2 regions of the Fructobacillus sp. ESL1129 genome follow, and region 1 is predicted to be linked to the other one. Evidence: predicted binding sites of a transcription regulator. Region 1 holds the regulator's gene; the other holds the start of a gene.
The links. The regulator HrcA, encoded in region 1, represses chaperone genes, less so after heat shock. The targets are predictions, from matches to a motif close to TTAGCACTCNNNNNNNNNGAGTGCTAA.

Region 1 (10,697 bases):
TTTATCTGCCTTTTTTCTGCCTTTTTGCTTGCTTTCTCTTGCTTTCCATAGACATCGTAAAAAACAAAAAGAGGATAAGACCGGGATTTTTAACCCCTCTTACCCTCTCTTGATTATTCTAAAGGAGATAGCGGGATTTGAACCCGCACACCGCCATACGACGGCTCGACGGATTTCGAGTCCGCTGCAGTACCAGATTGTGCCATATCTCCATAAGTCCGCCCTAGAATTTTACCATAAGTAAAAGCGGGCAGACAAGGTTTAAATTTAATTACTTATTCTTGCGCTTAGCAGCCTTTTCACGCTCACCAGTGTTCAAGATAGCCTTACGGATACGAACGTTTTCTGGCGTTACTTCAACGTATTCATCGTCGTTCAAGAATTCCAGAGAAGCTTCCAAGTTCATTTCGCGTGGCGTCTTGATTGAAGCCGTTTGATCCTTGTTCGATGAACGAACGTTAGACTGTGGCTTCATCTTCGTAACGTTAACTGAGATATCGTTATCACGGGCGTTCATACCCACAACCATACCTTCATACACGTCAACACCAGCACCGACGAACATTTGACCACGGTCTTCCACACCCATGATGGCGTAGTTGGTAGTTTGTCCCTGGTTGATTGAAACCAAGGCACCGTTACGACGACCTGGCGCCCAGTTCTTAACCATTGGACGGTATTCTGCATAGGTGTGGTTGTAGATTCCATAACCGTGCGTTGCCGTCATGAATTCCGTTGAATAACCAATCAAACCACGTGATGGGGCCATGTAAGTCAAACGAGTCTGGCCGTTCCCAACGGATTCCATGTTTTGCATTTCACCCTTACGTTGGTTCAAAGAGTCAATAACTGATGAAGCATATTCATCAGGTGTATCGATTTGAACGGATTCGTATGGTTCAGACTTCACACCATCGATGTCACGGAAGATAACTTGTGGACGTGAGGCTTGCAATTCGAAGCCTTCACGACGCATGTTTTCAATCAAGATTGACAAGTGCAATTCACCACGACCAGAAACAAGCCATGTTCCGGCAGTTGGCATGTCTTCAACACGCAATGACACATCCGTGTGCAATTCGCGGTGCAAACGATCTTCAATTTGACGAGCCGTCACGAACTTTCCTTCACGACCAGCAAAGGGGCTGTCGTTTTGACGGAAAGTCATTTGCAACGTTGGTTCATCAATACGAAGCAAAGGCAATGCTTCAGGATGAGCAGGATCAACAACCGTTTCACCAACGTTGATGTCTTCCATACCAGAAACGGCGATCAAGTCACCGGCCTTGGCTTCTTGGATGTCAACCTGGTCCAAACCAATGAACCCAGCCAACTTCGTAACACGGAAGTCTTGCGTCGTGCCGTCCAACTTCATGACCGTTACGTTGTCACCAACCTTAATGATTCCACGCTTAACACGGCCGATACCGATACGACCAACGAAGTCGTTATAGTCCAACATGGCAACTTGGAACTGCAATGGTTCGTCTGAGTTGTCCACTGGAGCAGGAATCGTTTCGAAGACCGTGTCAAAGATTGGCTTCATCGTGTGTTCTTGCGTGTCAACTTCAGGATCCAATGACGTCGTTCCGTTCATGGCAGAAGCAAAAATCACTGGGAAGTCCAAGTCGTCTTCGTCGGCACCCAATTCGATGAACAAGTCCAAGACTTCGTCGACAACTTCTGCCGGACGGGCACCGGGACGGTCCACCTTGTTCACGATAACGATTGGTGTCAAGTGTTGTTCGAAGGCCTTCTTCAAAACGAAACGAGTCTGAGGCATCGTTCCTTCAAAGGCGTCGACAACCAAGAGAACACCGTCAACCATTCCCATGATACGTTCAACTTCTCCACCAAAATCGGCGTGACCTGGGGTGTCCAAAATGTTAATTTGCTTGTCGCCAACACGGACAGCCGTGTTCTTTGACAGGATCGTGATTCCACGTTCCTTTTCAATGTCGTTCGTGTCCATGGCACGGTCGCCCAAGGATGCTTCCTTACGGGCGTCCATTGTGTCGGACTGCTTCAACAATTCGTTCACCAACGTCGTCTTTCCGTGATCGACGTGGGCGATGATAGCGATGTTACGAATATCTTCGCGAAGTTTTGCCAATTTCTTGTGCTCCTTTTACTTAGCTACTCACAAGAAAGACTAGGAGGAAATCCCCTAGTCTTTTGCCATCTTGCTGATTTCGCGATGAATCTCGTTTGTAGCGATTAATACTGAGTTTGATAATAGCATATTTGGAAGGCTTCCGTCAAGGTTTTTTACTATATAACCCAACCCTTCTGCCAGTGCCCGACCCGCTGCTAAATCCCAGGGCGATAGTTTCGATAAATAAGCCTGCGCTGAGCCAGTAAACAGTCTGGTAAACGAAATGCCGGCGGAACCAATCACGCGAACGGCACGGGCTTGTAAAGCCATTTCGCCATAGGGCTTCTCCCCCACAACCAATCGCCGTCCTGAAACGATGACAACGGCATCCCTCAGTGATTGGTCCTTCACCACTGACAGGGCCTGATTATCCATGTAGACACCCGTTTGCTTTCCCCCGTGAAAAAGTCGGCCAGCGGGGACATCACAAATCCAGCCTAGAACCGGTTCCCCATCCTGATATAAAGCCATCATGATGGCGTAGTCACGGTCCTCCAAGACAAAGTTCAAGGTCCCGTCAATTGGATCGATGAACCAGACCTGCCCGGCCATCGTGGTTGCCCGTCTTTCACCAGCCTCTTCACAGACGAAACGAGCCTCGGGATCCAGGCTTTGAACCTTTTCAATCAAGACTCGTTGATTGGCCCGGTCCAAGTCCGTCACTAGGTTTCTCCGGTCGCCATTTTTATACGAAACATCCGGTGCCTGTTTTTGCCGTTCTTCCTTCGTTTGTTGGGCTAAGCGTTTCATCCAGGAAGAGACCTGTTCATCCAATTTGATTAATTGGTTTTTATCACTTAACTTAATCACGGACAATCACCCGGCTATTGCCGTCTTTGGTTAGCTTCATTGTCTGATAAATGGAACGACCAGTCTGCTCTTCAAAATCACGGTCAAACTTCTTCTGTTCTGATTTGGAAGGAATCACCTCGCAAAATTGTCGGTGGTTTTCCAAGAGCAGGTTTCGATCACAGCCGCCCTCATACACTTGTAAAACAGCATCAACTAGGTTCGACACGGCAACCATGTCTTGGACATCCCAATTGCCGTCAATTGGTAACTGATAGTTATCTGCCATATTGGCCTCCCATTTACTCGACTTTTACCTCTTTAGTTTAACAAGGAAACCCCCTGATTGCTAGGAATTGAGCATTAAAAAGTCAAAGAGAAGACCATCCACAATCTCCTGATTTTTTGCTATACTGGAAAGTACGAAAAGAAAGGTGGCGATGCCCATGACAATCCGCTTTACAATGGACAAAATTACAAAGGATGGCGATCCGGTCCTGCGGAAAACAGCCGAAAAAGTACCCTTCCCGCTTTCTGACAAACACCGTCAGTTGGCAAAGGACATGATGACCTACTTAGTTGTCTCACAAGACCCCGAAAAAAACGAACCCTACGGGCTTCGTCCAGGCGTTGGACTAGCAGCCAATCAAGTTGGTGAATCACTTCAAATGAGCGCTATTTTAATCCCTTCTGAAGATCCCGCTGAAGAAGACGAACAGCCCTATTTCAAGGGTGTTATCTTCAACCCCGTGATTATTTCAGAAACGGTTGGCCGGACCGCCCTTGAAACGGGTGAGGGATGCCTGTCAGTTGACCAAGACGTACCCGGCTTTGTCCCCCGTTCGAAGAAAATCAAGGTTCGCTACCAAGATGAAAGTGGCGAAACAAAGGAAATTACCCTGCGCAATTACCCCGCGATTGTCTTCCAGCACGAAATTGATCACCTCCATGGCAAGTTATATTACGATCACATCGATAAGACTGACCCATGGCACGTTGATGATGAAACAAAGTATGTTTAATAAAAAAGGACTCTTGCGAGTCCTTTTTTGATTGATTTATGAAAAATATTAAAAGAAAATGATAAAAACTATTGACAAAAAATGATTCACTAGGTATTGTTTTAGACATCAGATACGTTGATGAGATAAGTAATTTTCAGCGGCATGCATTAGAGAGCGGATATTTTGGTGAAAGTCCGACATGCTTAGAAGACGAAAATGGTCTCGGAGTTCAATAAGTTGGTGAGTTGTCCGCAATTAGCCAACTTCGGGTGCGCCCGTTACCGCGTTAGAGTATCTCTTTATTGACGTACTTGTTGAGTGTCTACCAGTGATGTTAGACAAAACCAGGGTGGTAACGCGATCCAATCGTCCCGTAGTCTTTTGACTACGGGACTTTTTTTATGCCGCAAAGGAGAAAACAAAATGAATATACGAACAGCCCGTTCCGTTAAAGACCCGCCAAATTGGTTCACAACCAATTGAACGAATAATCATAAAATGGAGAGAAAACATGAAAAAATCACTTAAATGGGTCATCGCCCTTATTATTTTGCTCGGGATTGGCTACTTCAGCTTCGGTCGTCATGAAGCTAGCGCTAAGGAAGAAACCCTAACCGTTGGAATTATGGCTGGCGATAAGCGAACGGATGAACAATGGAAAATCATTAAAGCCAATGCAAAGAAAGAAGGTTTGAATCTTAAAATCAAAACCTTCACCGACTACACGCAGCCTAACGCCGCATTGACCTCCGGAGACATCGACGTGAACGCCTTTCAGCACTACATTTTCTTAAACGACTGGAATAAGACACATAAATCGGACATCGTCCCAGTTGGGGAAACCATCATCGTTGCCGGTCGTCTTTATTCTGACAAGCACAAGAAACTGAGTGAAATTCCAAATGGTGGTACTGTCGCCATTTCAAATTCAAAGATTACACAAGGACGAACACTGCTCCTTCTTCAAGCAGCCGGTCTGATTAAAATCGCTGACGGTGTGAAGGATCCGACTTTGAAAGATATTACCGACAACCCTAAGAACTTACAATTCAAAGAAGTTGGCACTGATCAACTCGTTCGGGTGCTACCTGAAGTTGACTTAGCCTCTGTTGACCCAAGCTTCATTGTTGGTTCTGGTCGATCCATCAAGTCTGCTATCTATGTTCGTCCAATCGATAAGAGCCAACATGATGGCATCAACATCATTGCCACGACGAAGGCTAAAAAGAACAGTCAGGCCATCAAAAAATTCGTCAAAGCCTACCAATCAAAGAACGTTGCCGACTATATTGACAATAAGAGTGGCACGGGCGAAATCGCCGTTTGGAAAGGAGCCCCAGAAGTCAAGTAATACAAGCAATCCAGCAAATCAAGTTTAAAAAAGCAGGCCGAGTAAAACACTCGACCTGCTTTTATTCATAATGTTTACTTAAACATGCCCTTTTTCGCCGCTGACTTACCAGAAGCCTTGGCAAATTCTTCAAGGGCAATCTTTTGTCCCTTATTCAACTTCGTTGGCACAACAACGTTGATAATCACGAACTCACTTCCAAAGCCTGAGCCGTGGAGGCGCGGTGCTCCCTTACCGGCCAAACGGAAGCGGCGACCGTTTTGGGTACCAGCAGGCACCTTCAACTTCACATCACCGTGGACCGTCTTCACCGGAATCTCTGCACCCAGCGTGGCTGTCAAGAAGTCGATATCCTGTTGAACGTAGATATCAGCCCCATCACGTTCGAAGCCTTCCTTTGAAGCGCCAACTGTGAAGACCACGAAGAGGTCCCCATGAGGACCACCGTTTACACCGGCTTCACCCTGACCTGCTAAACGCATCTGCTGGCCGGTTTCAACTCCAGCCGGCACCTTAACCTTAACTTCGTGTTGCTTAGCATCCCCTTGGGATTGCGTGTACTTCACGTGCTTTTCGGTACCAAAAATAGCCTCTTCAAAAGTCAAGTGCATCCGGTACTGCAAGTCACGGCCCTTGCGCGGCGCATTTGGATCCTGCTGGAAACCACCACCGAACATTTGCGAGAAAATATCGCCCAAGTCGGAGAAGTCACCGCCGAAACCACCTTGTGCGCCACCGAAGCCGCCAAAGCCACCTTGCCCGTTAGCCCCAGCTGAACCAAATTGATCATATTGCTGACGCTTTTGTGGGTCACCTAAGGTTTCCCAAGCCTCTTGAACTTCCTTATACTTATCCTCAGCCCCAGGCTCATGGTTCAAATCGGGGTGGTACTTCTTGGATAATTTTCGGTAAGCCTTTTTGATTTCGTCTTGGCTAGCGTCCTTTGAAACGCCGAGTCGATCATAAAATTCCGTATTATTCACAAGCAGCTCCTTTATTTCTTAGTATGTACAACAGGCTAGGTTCCCCTAGCCTGTTTTTGTATTGAAAAGCTGGACTAAAAAATCGAATTACTTCTTGTCGTCATCGTTGACTTCTTCGAAGTCACCGTCAACCGTGTTGTCATCCTTTGCTTGTCCTTGACCAGCTTCTTGGCCAGCAGCACCACCTTGTGCTTGTTGTGCCTGTTGGTAAAGCTTTGCAGCCAATTCTTGTGCAACCTTTGACAAGGCGTCAGACTTGTCCTTCAAATCTGTCAAGTCGGCGTTTTCGTCCTTGGCGTCTTCTTTGGCCTTCTTCAAGGCTTCCAAAGCATCCTTCGTTGGCTTTGTGTCTTCTTCAGACAACTTGTCGCCAACTTCTTCCAAAGTCTTTTCCGTCTGGAAGATCAATTGATCCGCGTTGTTGCGCGTTTCAACAGCTTCCTTCTTCTTGTTGTCGGCTTCTTCGTTTGCCTTGGCGTCGTTCATCATCTTTTCGATTTCTTCGTCAGACAAACCACCGGCAGCTTGGATGGTAATCTTTTGTTCCTTCTGAGTACCAAGGTCCTTAGCAGAAACGTTGACGATACCGTTACGGTCAATATCGAAGGTAACTTCGATCTGAGGAACACCACGTGGGGCTGCAGGAATGTCAGCCAACTGGAAGCGTCCCAAGGTCTTGTTGTCGGCAGCCATTGAACGTTCACCTTGCAAGACGTGGATATCAACGGCTGGTTGATTATCAGCGGCCGTTGAGAATACCTGTGACTTTGACGTAGGGATCGTCGTGTTACGGTCGATCAACTTCGTGAAGACACCACCCATCGTTTCGATACCAAGTGACAATGGCGTAACATCCAAGAGGACAACGTCTTTAACGTCACCAGTAATCACACCACCTTGAACAGCGGCACCAAGGGCAACGGCTTCATCAGGGTTGATTGAGTGGTTAGGTTCCTTACCAGTCAACTTCTTAACTGATTCTTGAACAGCTGGGATACGAGTTGAACCACCGTTCAAAATAACTTCATCGATGTCAGAGAATGACAAACCAGCATCCTTCAAAGCGTTCAAAACAGGTTGTTCAGCCTTCTTAACCAAGTCAGCCGTCAATTCGTTGAACTTTGCACGAGTCAAAGACGTTTGCAAGTGCAAAGGTCCTTGGTCACCAGAGGCGATAAATGGCAAGTCGATTTGTGCTTCCGTTGCAGAAGACAAGGTCTTCTTAGCAGCTTCGGCAGCATCCTTCAAACGTTGCAAGGCCAACTTATCTTGCTTTAAATCAATGCCGTTTTCCTTCTTAAATTCGTCAGCCAAGTAGTCGATAATCTTTTCATCAAAGTTATCACCACCAAGATGCGTGTCACCGTTCGTTGACAAAACTTCAAAGACCCCGTCACCCAATTCGAGGACGGAAACATCAAAGGTTCCACCACCCAAATCGTAAACAAGAATCTTTTCATCCTTGTCCAACTTGTCCAAACCATAAGCCAAAGCAGCGGCCGTTGGCTCGTTGATGATACGTTCTACCTTCAATCCGGCAATCTTACCAGCATCCTTGGTTGCTTGACGTTGTCCATCGTTAAAGTAAGCAGGGACCGTGATAACGGCCTGATCAACTTTTTCACCCAAGTAGTCTTCTGCATAGCCCTTGATGTATTGCAAAATCATGGCTGAGATTTCTTGTGGCGTGTATTCCTTGTCGCCAACCTTAACCTTGTAACCAGCCTCACCCATGTGTGACTTGATTGATGAAATCGTGTCCGGGTTCGTGATGGCCTGGCGCTTGGCCACGTCACCAACTTGGGTTTCCCCGTTCTTAAATGAGACAACAGAAGGTGTTGTCCGACCACCATCAGGGTTGGTGATAATCTTTGGCTTACCACCTTCCAAAACAGCAACAGCAGAGTTCGTCGTTCCTAAATCAATTCCAATAATCTTTGACATGTATCGATACTCCTTTGATTTTTAATCAACATTTTTAGCTTTTTTCGGTGTGGTGCGTCAAACGCTGAGTCACCATATTTTCAATTATGTAAGTTTACTTACTGAGCAACCGCCACCATGGCCGGGCGAATCACCCGATCATGGAGCATGTAGCCCTTTTGCAGAACAGAAGCAACCTGGTCGGCCTTCAACTCACCTTCTGCGGGCACCGTTTGAACACCCTGCATTGTCTGTGGGTCAAAGTCGTCGCCAACCTGACCAACTTCAACAATCCCGTTTTCAGTTAGGGCCGCCTTCAAGGTCTTCAGGGTAATCTGAACACCCTTGTGGACCTGGGCGACTTTTTCGTCGTCGCCTGCGTCAACGGCCAAGGCACGCTCTAAGTTATCAACGACCGGTAAAATGGCAGTTGCCAATTTCTGACCATCGTACTTGCGAACGTTGGCCATCTCACGGGCGTTACGCGTCTGAATGTTTTGAATCTCAGCTTGCGCACGAAGTAAGGCATCGTCTTTGTCAGCCAACTGCTTCTTTAACTCGTCAAGCGGATTCGTTTCATCTTCCTGCTTTGAGTCATCTTGAACCTTTTCTGGATTTTCACCAGCGAAATCCTGAGCCTTTTCCTCTTCAAGGATTTCTTGTTCATCGATTTGCTGTTCTTGATCTTTCTTGGCCACAAGAGCCTCCTTTTATGCTTCGTATTCAATTAGCTTTGAGTCGAGTGCTTGAGCAAATGCCAGAAGCAACTTTGATAGTTGTGCATAAGGCATTCGCATCGGACCAACCAGGGCAATCACACCACTGTTATCCTGACCTACGGTAAAGGCCGTCGCCAACATGGCAAAGTCATTTAAGACGGGCGTGTGTAACTCATCACCCAAGCGGATGTTGACACGACCACTCTCAGCCTTGGCTAAGTGCCGAACCGCATCTGGGGAATCAAAGAGCTCCAAGATTTTACGAGCGGCTTTGACATCAAGATACGCGTCATCAGCCACTTCCAGTAGGTTAAAGCGACCACCAAGGTGAACCGTTTCTTCCACCGAGCGGGCTAAGACGTCCCCAAACAACTGAAGGAAAGCCGCCGGACTCTCAATGTTTCGCGAGAGCAAAACCGGCAACTGCTCTGAAGTCATTAAGGAAAGAACTTCGTGAACCGGTCGGCCCACCATCGAGGCATTGATGTAAGCCACCATGCTCGACAGCGATTCAAGCGGCAATTCCTTCGGCAATCGGAAAGTCTGTGAAGTGACCTTGCCATCCGATGTAGCAAGAACGGCAATCACTTGCCGGTTCTCCATCGGAATGAGCTGAAAGGAAGAAATCTTCAGATTAATGGGCTTGGGCTTTAATACCAAAGCCGTTAACCCGGTTTCCTTCGCCAAAAGCTTGGCCGTTTGGTCCAAGAGCTCGTCTAATTCATGAAAGTTTCCTCGAATTTGCCGAGCCACCGACTGAATCTCTTCATTTGAAACGGTATCGCTACCCATTAGGTGATCTAAGTAATAACGATAACCCTCTAAAGAAGGAATTCGCCCGGCAGAAGTATGTAACTTCTTAATCAAATCAGCCGACTCAAGACTAGACATCTCATTTCGAATTGTCGCAGGCGATACATCTAAATCTAATTCGTCGTGCAACGTCTTCGAACCGACAGCATGGGCGGTTTGCGTGTACTGGTAAATGATTGCAGCGAGTATCCGCTGTTGCCTTTCAGTTAACACCCAATCACCGCCTTTCTTCAATTAGCACTCGATTACCTCAACTGCTAATTCTTATTATACAGATGATTTTCAAGAATGCAACCCCTTTTAGCACTCTTTTTATCTGACTGCTAATTGTAATTATATGTGAGTTGTAAAAAATAATACCTAAAAAAAAGACCAGTCCTCAGACTAGTCTTTTTCAAAATAATTTCTGGTATCTTGTCGATCTCGTTCCAGTTGCTCAGTCAGTGCTTCGGCCGACTCAAAAGCCACTTCCCCACGCAGCCGTTGCAACCACTTCACACGGACCGGCTCCCCGTAGACGGCTTGGTCAAAGTCCAGTAAGTTAATTTCAACAGTTACCGGTCGGTCCTTACCAAAAGTCACGTTACGGCCAATCGACGCCATTCCCATCACCTGTTGACCTAAGATTGTCACAGAGACAACATAAACACCGATGGCTGGCAGAGACTCTTGCTCCGGTGTCCAAATGTTAATGGTGGGAAAGCCTAACGTCCGCCCTCTCGCATCGCCATGAACCACTACGCCCGACGTTTCGTGATAACGACCAAGGCTTGCCTTAACAAAGTCCAGGTCCCCATCGGCCAAGGCAGCCCGAATATCACGTGAAGCGATTTTGTGATTCTGACCAGCTAAAGCCGTCTTTTCGACTGTCACCACGTCAAATCGATTCCTAGCGTAGTTTGATAGGTGCGCCATGTCCGCCTGCTTTTCACGAGCACCAAACAGGTGGTCATAACCAGC
Region 2 (10,697 bases), 650 kb from region 1:
CAAAACCTAATCATCACCCTGGGTGAGGCTGGAGCTTTCTTCGCCATTGGTCAGCACATCGGCCCGGTCAAAAATTTTCACGTAGCAGTCGAAGACACCACCGCAGCCGGTGACACCTTTATCGGTACCATTGCAACCACCATCGAACCGGACTTTACCAATATTGAACGCACGCTCCAGAAGGCTGCAGCGGCAGCGGCCATCGCGGTCTCAAAACCCGGTGCCATCCCGTCCATCCCCTATCAAGAAGAAATCGCTCGCAAGTTGGCACCCATGGCCATGAGCTAAAGGAGGCATTCCAATGGATCAAAACGCCCAAAAACAGCGTGCCGCTTTAGCCGCTCTTGATGAGATTCAAGACGGCATGACGGTCGGTTTAGGCACGGGCTCAACAGCCACTTTCTTCATTCAATCGTTAAAGCAAGCCCTGGTGGAACGTCATTGGCAACTCACCACCGTCGCGAGTTCAACCCGTTCTGCCGACGTGGCTCGCTCGCTTGGTATCACCGTTAAGGATATTGACGAAGTAGACAATATTGACGTGACGATTGATGGCGCAGACGAATGCGATTGGTCACTAAATGGCATTAAGGGTGGTGGTGCTGCCTTACTCTATGAAAAAGTGCTTGCCGTGCGTTCCAACCGAAACATCTGGATTATTGATGAGTCCAAGCTATCCGAGCAGCTCGGTCAGTTCCGTCTCCCGGTGGAAGTGATTCCTTTCGGTGCGGAGCAAGTGTTCAATCGATTCCAGGACATGGGCTTAGCCCCTTCTTTCCGAATGACCAATATCTGGGACCGACTGGTCACCGATGCTGGTCATCACATCATTGATTTAGACGTTTCTAACGTCAACAATCCGTACCGGTTAGCGGACGACATCAAGGCCATGACCGGTGTGGTCGAACATGGTTTCTTTTTGGACATTTGCGACCGTGTCATCATTGGCACCGATCCCATCCAAACCATGGTCCGACCAGTCGAGTTAAAACAACCTTGAGGAAAACCTGCCCAAAACCAACTCTTTTTGCACAGAAAAAGCCTTCTCCATCGAGAAGGCTTTTGTTTACTTCTTTTTTTGATCGTTATAAGGGGTCAGGCTGATTTTACCAGACAGGTACTCCCCAACAAAGATGTCAGAAAAACTGTTATAGCCCTGCTGCTTCACTTGGTCAAGAAGCCAATCCTCATCTTGATCAATGGCGACCAACACATCATCGTTGGCTTGGCCATCGTAAATGATTGGGTACTTTGGTGATTCATCACCATATTCGATAACCGTCAATTGACCATTTTGTTCCAACACAGCGCGCTTGACTTTGGAAACGTCGTAAACTTCCTGCTCACGCAATTTAAACATCAAATCCGAGGCAGACTGCCCAGCCAAAATCACTGCCTGAACGTCAATCTTCCCGTTCTTAATCAGCACCGTTGGCTTACCATCGAGCAAGACTTTGGCATAGTGGTTATGCTGCTTAGCGAACTTGAGCACCATGACAAGCAGGGTCCAGATAATCATGACCATCATGAATTCGAAGACGGTAATCGAGGCCGTGTAAATCGTTCCACCAATAATACCACCAAGCACGTAGTTCTGAACTTGGTCTAGCGCGTTGGTTGGGGCCAGGTTACCCTTACCAAAGATATTAATCTGAATGATGATGACAATCAGACCAATCCCCAACTTTAGAAATATGGGCATGTAAACTGACATTACTGAACCACCTCCGCTTTGGTGTTAATCAAGTAAACTTCCGTCCGGCTGTAAGACTGTTGGTCCTTGGACAGGGTAATTTGATAGAACTTATTTCCCTCTTTGGCGATCATGCCGTCCTGCATGGTCGTGGAGTTAAAGGACAGTTCGGACTTCTTCACGTCCTGATCTTTAGCATAGGACTTGGCAAAAGCCGCCATTTGGTTCTGCTGCAAGCTTTTCGTTTGCGTGTTCTCCAAATTGGTATAGGTTAGTCCTGCGAGAAAGAGAAAGGCCAAAAAGGCAATGATGGTTAAATCCCGATAGCGCATGTTTAGCCGATTCCGGAAAGAGGCAATCAGCCCAATGCCTACCGCCAAGAAGGCGACAACCAATAGGCCAATATAAAGTTTGTTCGTAAAATTATTTTGACTCAGCAAATAGTCCAGAGAATAAAATGTCATGAGACCCTCCAATAGGTAATAGTGTAGCACAAAGCTGAACTAGCAACCAGCAATTACTAAATTAGAAAGCGACCGGTAGGTCCCCCATTTTCTTGCCTTTATTCCACAAAAAAAGAAGTGGCTTGTACCACTTCTTTTTAACTTGCTTACATCATGCCGGGCATGCCAGCTTGACCAGCCATGGCAGCGGCTGCAGCACTTGCGTCAGCACCCTTTGGTTCTTCGGCAACAACCGCTTCGGTTGTCAACAACAAGGCGGCGACAGAGGCTGCGTTTTGCAAAGCTGAACGGGTCACCTTGGTTGGATCCACGATACCGGCCTGGACCATGTCGACCCAGCGGTCGGCCTTGGCATCATAACCCGTTCCCTCTGGTTGTTCCTTCAACTTGTTGACGATGACGGATCCTTCCAAACCAGCGTTTTCAGCGATTTGACGAACGGGCGCTTCCAAAGCAGCCACGACCGTCTTCACACCGGTCGCCACGTCGCCCTCAGCTTCAACGGATGCGGCAGCATCAATGGCGTTAACCAAAGCCGTTCCACCACCAGCGACGAACCCTTCTTCAACGGCCGCACGGGTGGCGTTTAAGGCGTCCTCGATGCGGTACTTACGTTCCTTCAATTCGGTTTCGGTGGCCGCACCAACGTTAATGACAGCGACACCACCGGCCATCTTAGCCAAACGTTCTTGCAACTTTTCCTTATCAAAGGAAGACGTCGTTTCTTCAATTTGCTTCTTAATCGTTTCAACACGGTTCGCAACAGCGGCTTTATCACCGGCCCCTTCCACAATCGTCGTGTTGTCCTTGGAGATGTTGACTTTGTTTGCCGAACCAAGCTGGTCAACGGTCACATCCTTCAAGTTCAAACCGAGGTCGTCGGTAATCACCGTGCCACCGGTCAAGACGGCGATGTCTTCCAACATGGCCTTCCGACGGTCACCAAAACCAGGGGCCTTAACGGCGACAACGTTAAAGGTACCACGCATCTTGTTCAAAACAAGGGTTGGTAGGGCCTCACCCGTAATGTCATCGGCAATGATTACCATTGAACGTCCCTGTTCCACTACGGACTGCAAAACTGGCAAAATGTCTTGAATGTTACCAATCTTCTTATCCGTAATCAGGATGTAAGGGTTGTCCAGGTTGGCTTCCATCTTCTCGTTGTCGGTCACCATGTACTGGGACATGTAACCGCGGTCAAAGGACATTCCTTCAACGACCTTCAACGTCGTTTCGATTCCCTTTGATTCCTCGATGGTAATGACACCGTCGTTGCCGACTTTGTCCATGGCGTCAGCGATTAACTTTCCAACTTCTTCGTTCGCAGCTGAAATCGAGGCGATTTGCGCAATTTCATCCTTGGTTGACACCGTGTGGGACATCTCGTGCAGCTTCTTCACAGCGGCTGCCGTGGCCTTTTCGATTCCAGTCCGGATGCCAACTGGGTTGGCGCCGGCCGTCACGTTCTTCAAGCCTTCACCAACAATGGCCTGGGCCAAAACCGTGGCCGTAGTCGTTCCATCACCGGCGATATCATTGGTCTTTGAAGCCACTTCGGCAACCAACTTGGCCCCCATGTTTTCAAAGTGGTCTTCCAACTCGATGGCCTTGGCAATCGTCACCCCATCATTGGTAATCGTTGGGGAACCGTATGATTCTTCCAAGACCACGTTGCGTCCCTTGGGTCCAATCGTTGTCTTGACGGTGTTTGCTAATTTATCAACGCCGACCTTCATCTTGGCCCGTGCGTCTTCTGAAAACTTCAACTCTTTTGCCATGTGAATTACTCCTTTTACTTAATCAAATGAAAAAGTCACTCGGAAACCATCCGATACCTAGCCCTAACTTAGGCCAAAACGCCAATGACGTCTTTTTCGTGCAAAGCCAGTAGGTTCTGTCCGTCGACCTCGATGGCCTGACCGGCAAACTTATCAAAGAGCACCGTATCGCCGGCCTTGACCGTCATGGCGATGGTTTGGCCTGCGTCCGTTACACGACCGGGACCAGCCGCTACGACCTTACCGGTCACGGGCTTTTCCTGCGCGGCCTGGGCAATGACGATGCCGCCCACTTGCTGTTCACCGGCTTCTTCAACCGAAACGATTAATCGATCACTTAATGGTTTCAACATATCACGAACCTCCGTTTATCCTTTTTAGCACTCGTTTATCCCGACTGCTAATTACACTTTTAGTATAACCCAATGAGGCCTTTTTGAAAAGAAAAAAGACCACCTAAGGCAGTCTTTTGTCAAAAACGGTTATTTCAGATTCAAGCCCTTGTCCATTGGGTACTGGGACAGGCGTGGGTCGGCGGGAATCATCTTAAAGAGCTTGGCGTTGTGCTTCGTCCAGTTGGTGTCCATGTCACGCTCGGCGTAGTAGTCGGCCATGGTCTTGTCGTAATCCTGAACGGCTGCTTCGACTTTGCCTTCGTCATAGCGGTCCTTCATGACGGAACCGGATAACGGCAGCTTTGGCTTAACACCAGGGTTCTGGTCAGGGTAACCAACGGAGAAGCCCATGATTGGCTTGACGTACTTTGGTAAATCTAGTTCTTGTTCGTATAATTCAAAGGCACCCATGACTCCGGCCATCGTGACCGTTCCCAAGCCAAGGGACTCGGCCGCCACTTGGGCACGACCCAGGGTAATCGCCGTCGACACAATACCACCTTCTAGGAATTGGTAGTGTTGAATCCGGTCTTCAATCACGGCCCGGTCTTCAGCCGACTGACCAATCAAATCACGGTTCCAGTCAACGCAGGCCACGTAGAAACGGGGTGCCGACGCAATGTAACCCATGTGGACCGTGTCGGTGATCTTCTGCTTCAAATCCTGGTCCGTAATTTCAATGAAGGTAACCGGTTGATAATTCTGCATGTTTGGTCCAGCAAAGGCCGCCGAGAAGATGGTGTCCATCGTCTCATCCGAGACCGGCTTTTCCTGAAAAGTACGGATTGATTGGTGACCTTGTAATTGTTTTAAGACTTCGTTATCTGCCATAAAAACCTCCAAATTTAGTGTATACTATAATACTTGTGTGGCTCTACGGGCCATCTTACACTTTTCAAAAAAATATTTCTAGGAAGATTCATGAATTTCTTTAAAGTACATATTGGTCTCCGGACCTTCAAAACCGGCCTCGCCGTCATGCTCGTCATGATTGTTTACCACTTCATCGACCGCCCCGCCTTCGTGCCGGCCCTCGCCGCCGTCTTCGCCCTGCGCGACACCTGGGACAACACCATGACCTTCGCCAAAGTCCGACTCATCTCGAACGCCGTCGGTGGTGGCCTGGCCATCATCTACTACCTATTCCGCGAATACACCCACAATGCCGACTGGATCTCCATCGTACTCATCCCCGTCCTCGTCATGCTCGGCATCATCATCCACAACAAACTCGACCAAAGCGTCGGCATCGTCGGCGGCATGGCCGCCTTCCTGATGATCGCCCTGACCATCCCCCTCGACGCCACCATCGACTACGTCATCCTCCGTGTCCTCGACGTCTTCGTCGGCGTCCTCTTCGCCATCGCCATCAACCGCTTCGCCATGCCCGACGAAATCAAAAAGGTCGAAAAAAGCGTTGAAAAAGTCGAAAACAACGCCAAAAAAGTCATTAAAAAGATTGAACATAAGAATAATGAAAAGTAAAAAAGCGTCCGGAAGGACGCTTTTTTGGTTAGTCGGGGTGGGGGATACAACTTAGCTAACTTCGGTCAATCCATACAAACAAATATCTGCATGAAAGACCCCGGTCAACAGCCTCTAGATAGAGAGTAATGATTTAGTTAGCAGAAATAGTTTAGTAATATTTACCAATTACAATACTAACTTTCTAATTCGTGCAGTTATTCTCCAACACGTTCCTTATAAACTGATTGATAAATTAAAAGACGACGTTCTGATTGATTCATACTTCTTCTGCAAATACAATATAAAGGAATGTATGAAATACAAATAATGAAAACGACATTTTGCCCAATTATGAAAATTTTCATTTGAGTCACAAAGAAAATCATGGATAAAAATGTAGGAAAATAAGCGGTTAAATAAAAACGATCTGATGCAACTTCCTTCATCTGTTCAACTATTTGAAATTCTAAATATTCAGTTTCATAGTATCTTGCTAGCTCTTTTTCTTCAGAATATTTATCAAATTTTTTCTTATCTCTCTTGTCAAATCCAAATATTCTATCAATTAAAAATATCAAGCGAGTGAAAAAAGAAAGACGATAGTCCATTTTATCTTTTCTAGATGGGTTTTTATTTTTTTCTATTGCTTTTTCAATAAAGCGTTCAATTTTAAACCTATTCATAATCTTCTCTCTGTTTAAACTCTACTTTTTAAAAATCAGCCTTAATCGACCATTATCCTTTACTTCAAAACCATCAATATAACCCCCTGAACACAGTCGGTTTAATAACAATTTATTATATTCATTGTTGGTAAAGGTACGTGTTGTATAACGCTTTATTCTTTTGACAACGTAACCCAATTTCTGACGCGTATCCCTATCAATAAATTCACTTGTCAAAATATAATCAATTTCAAATTGGTCAAGATATGTGTAGAAAAGCATCTCATTTTTGTCTGAAGTGCTATTAAGAAGCTCTTTAATTAAGTTTGTTTGTAATTTCTCGTCATCCTTAATGAGTTGGTCACGCAAATCATCATTTTTGTAATTAACCGGTAATACCACCCCGTAGTGTTTAATTAGTTCAACAATTCCATCGTCAATTAGAATTTTATTTTCATCAAATAACTTTTGAATGAAACGATAGTCCGCATCAACCAATACTTTTGGAGAAATATCTTTAACATTAGTAAACAGCTCTTCAAATGATGAATTGTTTAATTGCTTGATTTTCAAAAATTGAATTAAAGAGTCAACGGGAATTTCTTCATCAATCACAAGGGAACCCTGATTCACAAAATCAACTAACTCCCTCGTTACACCATACTCAGATATGTAAGCATTTACGTTGCTATTTGTTAATTTTAATAGTTTCTTTTCAACAAACAACGGCCATAAGTGAGTACTAATTTTATTTAAATTGACATTTCCTAACAACGGTGGCTTAGCATTTACAATTTCTCGTTTTAAACCTTCCGATACTTCTTCATTATTCAAAATCGAAAGATATTCTTTTACCTCAAAGAATTTTTGATTCATCCAATCAACTAAAATTTGATAATTATGGGTATCTGCTCTATATAGATTACTTGATGCAATCCCCGATACATCATCAATTGGATTTAATAAATCTAAATTAAATTCAAAAAATGGATTTATGGCAATCATGACTCGACTATATATGTCCGGTCTTCGGTTAATTAATTTTTCTATAAACCCATCGCTTTGCCTCGAACCAATTTCAATCATATTATCGAGTTCCGCTTTATTATTATCAAACATCCAGATAACCAGATCATAATTTAAAGTCTCTTCCTTTCCAAAATCACTTTTATCAATCTTGTCATATGCATCTTTGGGGCTATCTATTAATAAATCATATTGTTTTTTACGATCAATTAATATGTTATTCAAAAGTTGTTGAATATTTTCATCACCATAAAAATGATTCACTATACTACGATAATTAATTCTAATGAATCCATTTTCGACTAATTTGAATATAAAAGATGGCAATCTATCTTCAAGTATTTCCGAATCGATATCGCAAAAATCCGGGTATTTTAAGGCAAGAATATTCTCCTTAAACTGTTCTATCTCGTCATCGTACTTAGAAACCTGAATTTTTCCCTTTATATCAGGATTACTTTTCACAAGATCTGAAAAAGGTAATTTTGGTTTTTCATCAATCGAAATTTTACGATTAGAATTTATAATATCTTCAATAATCGCTTGTTCGGTCGTGCCATAATTATAACGTTGTTCATACGATATCCTATTGTCACTAAAGAAATTTTGCAATAACTCAATTTTCTTTTTAGTCTCATCAGAAATTTTAAGGTTTTCTAGATGATCTAAATTTTCCTGTTTATCTTTTATTTGTTGTGAGATAATGTCCCCAAATTCATTTCTTAAAGTAGCTAATTCGTCTTTACCATTTTGTAGCTGATTAAATGCTCTGGGATTAAAATTCTTATACGCTATTAAAGCAAGCAGTTGATTGTTATCATCACATGGCATCAAATATTTATGATGCTCAAAGTCATTCGCAATACTTAATAGAAGGCGCTCATCATCTAATTCAGTGCCAATAATACGGAATAACTTACTATCAATATCATAATTAGATAACTCCTCCTGAAGCCTATCCCCAGAATTTGCTGTTGTGACATGCGGTAAAACAGGAATTGTTTGTTCGAAAAACTTTACCCGCTCCTTTTGATCTTCGAATAATTCATCCTTCAAAAGATAGATAAATCGCCATCTCGCATTTTGGTTCGAATTTTTAAGATTTTTTCTATTTTTATCATTTTGATTATTAAGTTTGTTATTAAGCTCTCTTAGTTTTTCAAAAATCTCTAAATCACCAAATCGATCTAAATCTTCAACAATAATAATTCGCTGAGGAGCATTAGTGAAAATATAAATTAACTCATCGGTATATCTTTCAAATTGACTATCTGGGCCATAATCAATCTCCGCACCATAATTTTTAAACGCAAATCGCATATGATGAAAATCAATTTTAGATATGAGTATGTACAACAACCATGCCATTCCGAATAAACCGATTGCATCTATAAGTGAATCCATTTGGCTAACAAGAAGCTTCAATATTTTTTTCGATACTATTAATACTTCAAAAATAAGCACGAAAATAGTAAATTTTGAAATCCTTTGTTTAATTCTAAACCGACTCAAAGGTATTAACTGCGAAGGAATCTGATAAATAATTTGATTAATGATATTCACAAAAATTGAATCATTAAACTCTTTATTAAGTTTCTTATTTGATTCATCTTCATCCCTATTTGGAATACCCCTTTCCCCTAATTTATTCTTAACTAAATCTTCATTTCTTTTACTAAAATTAGCAAAACTTATTCGCAGGCAATTCTCTGTATTAACCTCAGAATTTGGATCATTTAAGTAACTATTAACAATTGAAGTTTTACCGCTACCAAATCCACCTGTAATTGCAATATTGGTAACCTGGTTATCCTTCAATAAAGCATCGTCCAATTCTTTTTTATATACTGCATATTCAGATGGATTGGTTTTAAACAAGTCATTTTTAGGTGTTATGTTACGCAATGTCGGCGTCTTCTTATATAATTCAATATCCTCATTTTTCTTATTTGAATATGATTGACTAGTGTTATCCATTAATTTCTCCGCTCCTAATTTATAATTCAAATATACAAATCAAGGTCTAAAAGAACAAGGCCAAAAACAGTCCTCCAAAACGATTGTTCCGGCGGTATTAAACAATAACGTTATTTATAACAAGATAGCTTCGAAATAAAAAGCCTTTCCTTATGGAAAGGCTTTTTTCTATTCACTAAAATACTAAAACGAACATTCATTCGATAAGCTTGAACAACGTTATCACAATAATTATCAGCTACTATTCGATTTCTAACGTTTTTTCCATGTACTTCTTAAAATCATCGTTTCGCCAGAACCCTAAACGGATTCCGTCAATTCCCCTAGTAAGCAAAACATAGTAAATATTCAAAACAAACAAATTAAATTCTTTCTGATTTTCTGGGAGTTCCATCTCTTCAGAAGTAAAGATACCATTTACATTTTTGAAATTATCCTTGTTGGCTTTTAGAACACCATTTTCATCAACTTGAAGGTCGTCACCAATAAGAACACCGACTTTGTTCAAATCAATTCCTTGAACTGCAAAAACTGAACCAATCTGGTCTTCAGCATCGTCATCTTTAGAGTTTACCCAATCTTCTTGAGTTGAGTTCCACCGGAATGATAGACTACCCTCAAACCAGTGCTTAATGGTAGGATTTTTACCATCAGCCTGCTTCCAATCCTCAACTAGTCCTGCTAACACCCTGTCTACATTTTCTGGGTTAATATTACGATCTTCATCAATCCAGTCAAATAAATTGGCTAATGGCTTGTCATCAAAGTATCCGAAGTAGGCATCTAAATTTTTGTCTCGAAACAAATCACGACTAAAATCAGGATTGAAATTCGTTTCCCCTAAGAGATTCGTATCCTTATAAAGTAGATATTTAATACCATTAATATAGTCATCAGAGGTGTAATTCTTACCTTCTGGTGCATGAATCCTGAATTGAGTCGTTAAATAACGCTTTTCAAAGTCAGCAGTCTCAGCTTTGAAAACCTCACGTGAAATATTAGCTGGTCGGATAGCTTGCAGTACATCGTACATTAGAACAATTTGCTTTCCCAATGACCTTAAAATACTCAAATGATTTTCTTCGTCACTAAATTGACCGTCATAAACCTTGTTAAATGAAAAATGTTGTTTATTGTACTTACGAGAAAGCTTATGAGACTCGTCAACAATAATTGCATCAAAATTAGTATGATTTTTATTAAAATTATTTACAAGTTGTGTTGACGTC

Region 2: the regulator HrcA is predicted to act here: its motif matches at 4,316-4,342, upstream of ACSYSL_RS04180 (co-chaperone GroES).

The regions. Positions count from the first base shown of each region.
Region 1 is NZ_CP196668.1:200,031-210,727, reverse strand. It holds tRNA gene ACSYSL_RS01030 (tRNA-Ser) at 123-212, opposite strand; gene typA (translational GTPase TypA) at 272-2,113, opposite strand; gene ACSYSL_RS01020 (inositol monophosphatase family protein) at 2,168-2,965, opposite strand; gene ACSYSL_RS01015 (UPF0223 family protein) at 2,958-3,233, opposite strand; gene def (peptide deformylase) at 3,391-3,966, shown strand; T-box leader at 4,075-4,325, shown strand; gene ACSYSL_RS01005 (MetQ/NlpA family ABC transporter substrate-binding protein) at 4,460-5,299, shown strand; gene ACSYSL_RS01000 (DnaJ C-terminal domain-containing protein) at 5,374-6,282, opposite strand; gene dnaK (molecular chaperone DnaK) at 6,370-8,226, opposite strand; gene grpE (nucleotide exchange factor GrpE) at 8,325-8,903, opposite strand; gene hrcA (heat-inducible transcriptional repressor HrcA) at 8,916-9,950, opposite strand; gene ribF (riboflavin biosynthesis protein RibF) at 10,122-10,697, opposite strand, start outside.
Region 2 is NZ_CP196668.1:850,963-861,659, forward strand. It holds gene rbsK (ribokinase) at 1-288, shown strand, start outside; gene rpiA (ribose-5-phosphate isomerase RpiA) at 302-1,000, shown strand; gene ACSYSL_RS04165 (DUF421 domain-containing protein) at 1,067-1,714, opposite strand; gene ACSYSL_RS04170 (DUF3290 domain-containing protein) at 1,714-2,157, opposite strand; gene groL (chaperonin GroEL) at 2,304-3,938, opposite strand; gene ACSYSL_RS04180 (co-chaperone GroES) at 4,007-4,291, opposite strand; gene ACSYSL_RS04185 (nitroreductase family protein) at 4,421-5,164, opposite strand; gene ACSYSL_RS04190 (FUSC family protein) at 5,255-5,818, shown strand; gene ACSYSL_RS04195 (hypothetical protein) at 6,016-6,483, opposite strand; gene ACSYSL_RS04200 (YobI family P-loop NTPase) at 6,505-9,468, opposite strand; gene ACSYSL_RS04205 (DUF2075 domain-containing protein) at 9,710-10,697, opposite strand, start outside.